Linked DNA regions of Pseudobacter ginsenosidimutans. The protein of the gene in region 2 interacts with the protein of the main gene of each other region in a pairwise test. Links are inferred from orthologs where the notes say so. Each region holds a gene or a part of one and is shown on either strand. Other genes may lie near its edges.

What was found. Proteins that work in one complex are often made in the same cells at the same time.
Region 1: the proteins of ruvC (region 2) and ruvA interact in binary tests that used the Escherichia coli proteins (3 or more experiments, as listed by UniProt). The link is inferred for Pseudobacter ginsenosidimutans from one-to-one orthologs.

Annotation. Positions count from the first base shown.
Region 1 is NZ_CP042431.1:449,485-452,665, forward strand. The notes cover bases 1-2,850. They hold ruvA (Holliday junction branch migration protein RuvA), read right to left. Parts: upstream 1,793-2,850; coding sequence 1,208-1,792; downstream 1-1,207. Other genes in these bases: sov (T9SS outer membrane translocon Sov/SprA), read right to left, coding at 1-1,111; FSB84_RS01735 (beta-ketoacyl-ACP synthase III), read left to right, coding at 1,925-2,850. Outside these bases: more of FSB84_RS01735, read left to right, coding at 2,851-2,917; FSB84_RS01740 (GNAT family N-acetyltransferase), read left to right, coding at 2,928-3,181. UniProt on the Escherichia coli protein: The RuvA-RuvB-RuvC complex processes Holliday junction (HJ) DNA during genetic recombination and DNA repair.
Region 2 is NZ_CP042431.1:2,382,497-2,385,857, forward strand. The notes cover bases 253-2,951. They hold ruvC (crossover junction endodeoxyribonuclease RuvC), read right to left. Parts: upstream 2,039-2,951; coding sequence 1,466-2,038; downstream 253-1,465. Other genes in these bases: FSB84_RS09765 (NAD(P)-dependent oxidoreductase), read left to right, coding at 253-393; greA (transcription elongation factor GreA), read left to right, coding at 535-1,005; FSB84_RS09775 (HIT family protein), read left to right, coding at 1,062-1,457; FSB84_RS09785 (lysylphosphatidylglycerol synthase domain-containing protein), read left to right, coding at 2,075-2,951. Outside these bases: more of FSB84_RS09765, read left to right, coding at 1-252; more of FSB84_RS09785, read left to right, coding at 2,952-3,073; FSB84_RS09790 (DUF3108 domain-containing protein), read left to right, coding at 3,120-3,361.

The sequences.
Region 1 (3,181 bases), 1.9 Mb from region 2 along the record:
ACTCGTTGGATGGGTAAGGCTGCGCGCTGAGCGGATTGATACCATTATTGAACGGATCAGGTTCTGCCAGGTCCATCAGACCTACCACATCGCGTGTTTCCGTAGTGGATCCATTACGGTTAGTAACCCATACCTCCATACGAAGGATCTGCACTTTCGAGCTCACCACAGGCAGTTTACTCATGGCCTGGTTGTACTGATTACGGAAATACTGCGCCAGGAGGAAGTGGCGGTTCTCTTCATAATCATTGGCCTTGAACTCGAAATACATATTGGAGCTGCCGCCGGCCACGTTCATGCTCTGGCGTTGTGAGCGCTGGTTGGCCATTACGGCAGATACGCTGAGTTTCCCGAACTGCAGTTCAGTTTTGATACCGAATAATTGCTGTGCTCCGGGAATGAGAGAGCCTTTGGAAGTCCAGCTGACGTTACCGGCTTCGATACGTTTGATGATCTCATCATCCGTTCCGGTATAGTCCAGTTTCAGCTGGTTCTCGAAATCCATATTGGCCAGGGTATTGTAATTGATCGGCAGTTTCAGCTTGTCCCCGATATTACCGATCACGCTGAGGTTGGCGTTCATATCGAAATCGAAGCCCCCGTTTCGTCTGGCCCTTTCAGGTAGTGAAGGGTTCTTGATATTCTGTCCCTGGTAACCGGCAATGAGGTTCACTTCGCCCTGTGGTCTGATCTCGATCTTTCCATTACCGAAGATGCGGTTGAAGAGATTGTCTGTAACGCTCATCCTCGGACGAAGTAATTTCCTGTTGAGGCTGCTGAGTATATTGGAGCGTTTCTGGAAATAATCGTTCTCAGACTTCCTCGCCTGCAGGTTAAGGAATTCTTCGAAAGTCATGGAGGTAGGCTTTCTGAAATAGAAATTGCCCACCTTTTCTATGATGTAATACTGTTTTGTTTTGGGATCGTACACCACGGAGTCTGTGATGTTGGCCGGATCAGGGAGATCGAAGGACCTTTTGCGGGGTGCGCTATAGCGGTCTCCCCTACGGTCATGAATAGGGTATTTGAGGGTATCTGCAGTCTTTTTTACCGAGGTATCCTGTTGAGGGGCATGATTTGCTTTGGCTGTTGTGCATAAAAGCACAAGCACAGCGATGCAAATTGCTGTTAAACAATTATGGTGGTTGATATTACGGGCCAATCTTTTTTCTCAAGAATTAGTTAAGTAGAAATCCTGACGATAGGCTTAGAGTGTTTTTAAAGCTTTCTTAATAATGTCTTCTACTACGGAAAGGCCCGGTTCAGCTTTGAGTACCTTTTGAATAGCCTGTTCACCGGCGGCACGGGCAATACCCAGCGCCATCAGAGCATTTAACGCATCCTGACCCGTTGGATTGTACGATGCTGAAGGAATATTTGCGTCCAGCCTTGATTTGGCCATCTTATCCTTCAGTTCCAGAACAATTCGTTCGGCGGATTTTTTACCGATCCCCTTGATGCTTTCCAGCAGCTTGGTATTGGCTTCGGCAATAGCCCTCACTATTTCTTCAGGCTTAACGGAAGACAGCATCATCCTTGCTGTTGCTGCACCAACACCAGACACACTGATCAGCTGGAGGAACAGTTCTTTTTCGACAGTATCAGAGAAACCATACAGAACATGTGCATCTTCCCGGATAGCGAGATGGGTATAAAGCAACCCTTTTTCGAGGCCCTGGATGGCGGAATAAGTGTTCAGACTGATCTGAAGTTCGTAGCCCACCCCATTGGCTTCCACCTGTACTACGGCCGGTGATTTATGCACGAAATTGCCCCGTATAAAAGCGATCATGACTGCGAAAATAGGGAAAAACCGCTTAATTATTATATAGATATGAATTGGTGAAATGATGATAACTTTTGGCGTATTTTTGTCGGCTTTATAAAGGCACCCTTTATTTTAATTCCATACTAAATCGCAAGGATGAGTCAAAAAATCACTGCCGCCATCACTGCCGTAGGCGGCTATGTTCCTGAAGATAAGCTGACCAATTTTGACCTGGAGAAAATGGTTGAGACCAATGACGAATGGATCCGCACCCGCACCGGGATCGAAGAAAGAAGGATATTGAAAGGTGAAGGAAAAGGTACTTCCGATATGGCAGTTCAGGTTGTGTTGCAAATCCTGGAGAAAAAGAACCTGAGCCCCCTTGACATCGACGCCGTGATCGTTGGCACTGTAACCCCGGACATGATGTTCCCCTCCACAGCCAACCTGGTTTGTCACAAGGCTGGACTGAAAAACGCCTGGGGCTTCGATCTCCTGGCCGCCTGCTCCGGATTCCTCTACTCCTTCTCTACAGGCGCCGCCCTCATAGAAAGCGGCCGCTACAAGAAAGTGATCGTGATCGGAGCTGACAAGATGAGCTCTATTATTGACTATAACGACCGCGCCACCTGCATCATTTTCGGCGATGGCGCTGCAGGTGTTCTGCTGGAACCCAATGAAGAAGGATATGGTATGAATGATACCATCCTGAAAAGCGATGGTTCCGGAGAGCCCTACCTCCACATGAAAGCCGGTGGATCACGCCGCCCCGCGAGTATGGAGACTGTTGCTAACAAGGAGCATTATGCGTACCAGGAAGGTCAGACCGTTTTCAAAGCCGCCGTTAAAGGAATGGCCGATGTAAGCGCTGAACTGCTGGAAAGAAATAATCTCACCGGTGAAGATATCGCCTGGCTGGTGCCTCACCAGGCCAACAAACGCATCATCGATGCCACTGCAGACAGAATGGGGCTGAGCCACGATAAAGTAATGCTCAATATCATGCGATATGGCAATACCACAGCCGCCACCATCCCTCTCTGTCTCTGGGAATGGGAAAAACAATTGAAGAAAGGAGATAATATAGTCCTCGCAGCCTTCGGTGGCGGATTTACCTGGGGCGCTACCTGGATCAAATGGGCTTACTAAAATAATCAAGATGGAATTCAACGTCCGGAGGGCCGTAAAGGCCGATTGCCCCCGATTGATGCAATTAGTTGTGGAACTGGCCGTGTTCGAGAAAGAACCCGATGCCGTTACCGTTTCTCCCCAACACTTTGAACAGAGCGGCTTTGGCGATAATCCCGTTTGGTGGGCATTTGTTGCTACCACCACCGACCCTTCGGGCGTTGAGACCATTCATGGATTTGCACTCTATTATATCCGCTACTCCACCTGGAAAGGTCAACGCCT
Region 2 (3,361 bases):
AAAGGATTTGTGCACGAAGCCAACCCCGAACAGATCGCCCGCTATGCCGATGTGATCAGCATGCATTTGCCGCTGACCGACGAAACTTTCCATTATGCCAACGATGCGTTTTTCAATTCATTGAAGAACAAGCCGTATTTCCTGAATGCCAGCAGGGGCAAGGTGCATGATACGGCAGCGGTGATCACGGCCCTGAAAAATGGGGTTATTGCAGGTGCAGGGCTTGATGTGCTTGAAAATGAAAAGCTTGATCTTTATACTGAAAAAGAGAAGGAGCAATTGCAATGGCTCACTGCACAACCCAATGTGATAGTGACCCCGCACATAGCCGGATACAGCCATGAAGCCTTCTATAAAATGGCGGCCGTAACGTTGGAAAAATTGAAATTGTAGAAAGGTTTATAAGGAGAAATCCATTATATTTGCTTTGAACATAATCGTGCAACGCTTCAGCACCCACTGAGGCGTTGTTCTTTTTTTCTATTTTCGGAAGCAATAAAAAAAAACGCTTCCTGCAAAAAGAAGGAGGTTACAATGAGTGTTTTGTATGTAAGCAAAGAAACACTGGAGCAAATGAAACAAGAGCTGCACACTATGCGTACTACGGACAGACCTGCAGCTGCCAGGGCCATCGCGGAAGCACGCGAAAAAGGCGACCTGAAAGAAAATGCCGAATACGATGCTGCCAAAGAGGCCCAGGGAATCCTGGAAGCCAAGATCAAAAAATTGGAAAGCGATGTTGCCAGCGCCCGTGTGCTGGAAGCTGATAATGTGGATACCAGTAAAGTGTCTATCCTTACAAAAGTTACACTTACCAATCTCAATACCAAGAAACAGCATACCTATCATATCGTTTCTGAAAAGGAAGCCGATCTGAAGCAAGGTAAGATATCTGTTACTTCTCCTATCGGTAAAGGATTGCTGGGCAAAATTGTAGGCGATGTTGCCGAGGTGCAGGTGCCGGCAGGATTGGTCAAGTTTAAGATATTAGATATTACTGCTTAGATAACAGCCCCGGTAACGGGGCTTTTTTATTGGCGGTTCTTCCTTAGTTTTGTTACATGACAATATTTTCAAAGATCATAGCCGGGGAAATTCCCTCCTACAAAATTGCCGAGAACGACAAGTTCTATGCATTCCTGGATATCTTCCCATTAACCGAAGGTCATGTTCTGGTAGTGCCGAAGATTGAAACGGATAAATTCTTTGAAGTGCCTGATACCTATCTGGCGGAGATCCTGGTATTTGCGAAACCCATCGCAAAAGCCATTGAGCTGAGCTTTCCCTGTAACCGGGTAGGCATGGCCGTGGTAGGGCTGGAAGTGCCGCATGCCCACCTGCACCTTGTGCCCATCAACAATATAGATGATCTGAACTTTACGAAAGGAAAGATCAAAGTGAGCCCTGAACAATTGAAGATGGCTCAGGATAAGATCCTGTCTAACCTGAATATGTAATCGAAAGTTTATCTGGCCGGACGGATGCGTGAAGGATTTTTTTTGATGAAGTCTTCCCATCCTTTCAGTACTTTGCCCTGGTTGCCAAGCAAAGGTTTGTCCTGGAAATGATGACAGACCGCTACGGCCAATGCATCAGACATATCGTGCGTATGGATCCAGGCATCCTGGAGGTGGAGCATTTGTTGCAGCATTTTCCAGACCTGTTCTTTATCAGCGTTGCCATTGCCGGTGATCGATTGCTTGATCTTTTTGGGAGAGTATTCGTGAACCTCCAGCCCGGCCTGCATTGCAGCTGCTATTGCCACACCCTGAGCCCTGCCCAGTTTCAACATACTCTGTACGTTCTTGCCAAAGAAGGGTGCTTCGATGGCGCAGTACTTTGGTTTGAATTCCAGTATCAGTGAACAAACGCGCTGGTGAATGAGTTGCAGTCTTTCGTAATGTTCTTTTTTGCTGCTCAGCCTCAGTACATCCATTTCAATCACTTTTACTGATGAAGGAGACGCGGAGATAACGCTGTAACCCATGAGCAGTGTACCGGGATCGATACCAAGAATTATTTTAGAATTGTTTTGCAAGGGAGTGCCGGGGATTCAATTAATATTGTAAATCTGTTGATACCACTGAACAAAAATATCAAATTAATCCTCAACTATGTGATCGGGCCGCTGGTGTTTTGCCTGCTGGCCTGGAGCATCTACAGGCAGTTGAACAGGCAACCCAACTGGGAAGAGTCTTTCCACCAGATCAAACTGGCTTTTGAAGGGATACAGGTTTGGAAATTTGTACTGGTATGTATGCTGATGCTGATCAACTGGACCATCGAGGCGCGCAAGTGGCAGGTGGCCGTCACCAGGCTGCAGCCGATCAATCTGCTTCAGTGTCTCAAAGCCATCTTCACTGGTACCACCATGGCTTTCTTTACACCCAATCGTATTGGCGAGTACCTGGGGAGAATTCTTTATATCGAGGAAGGGAAACGCATCCAGGCCATCTCCGTCACCATCGTTTGCAGTATGGCGCAATTGCTGGTTACCCTGATGGCGGGCATTGCAGGATTGCTATACCTGCGCAATGTGATTTCGCATACTGCACCGTTAGATGATTCATTATTGTTCTGGACCAATACTGTTTTATGGATTACGATCCTGGGCTGCATCGTTTTAACGTTGCTTTTCTTCAAACTGGCATGGTTGGTGAAACTAATGGAGATGATCCCGAAGCTGGGGAAACTGGTGCAGTATATCAGGGTTTTAGATTCTTTTAACGCAACTATCCTCTGGAGGATCTTGTCTTTGAGTATAACGCGCTATTTTGTTTTCATAGCCCAGTATTACCTGCTCTTTGATGTATTTGACGTGGATCTGAGTTTTGCGGAAACATTCGCGTCCATGTCTGTTGTGTTCCTGGTGCTGGCAATAGTGCCTTCCATAGCGATGATAACCGAACTGGGGGTGAGATGGAAGGCAAGTATCGAGCTGGTACAATTTTTTAGTACCAATATGATAGGGGTGTTGGCAACTTCGTTGTCTATATGGGTTATCAATCTGGTAATACCAGCTTTGATAGGAAGTTTATTAATTTTAAGTATCCGCATATTCAGGAACAGATAGGAGATATACGAAATATTATTTATATATTTAATCAGACGAGCAATACATGAAACTCTATAGAACTGGTTTATTGGCAATACTGATCATGGCCAGCTTTCCCCTGGAGGCCGGCAATGGTTTCTGCAACCTGCGTAATTCTTCATTTGCGGCAGGCGAACAAATCACCTTCAAGGTTTTCTATACAGTAGTGGGCGCTTATTTCGGCGCCGGCGAAGCTACATTCAATACCACGCTGGAGCGGCTTAACAATAAGCCGGTCTACCATATAGTAGGCGATGGCAAAACCTA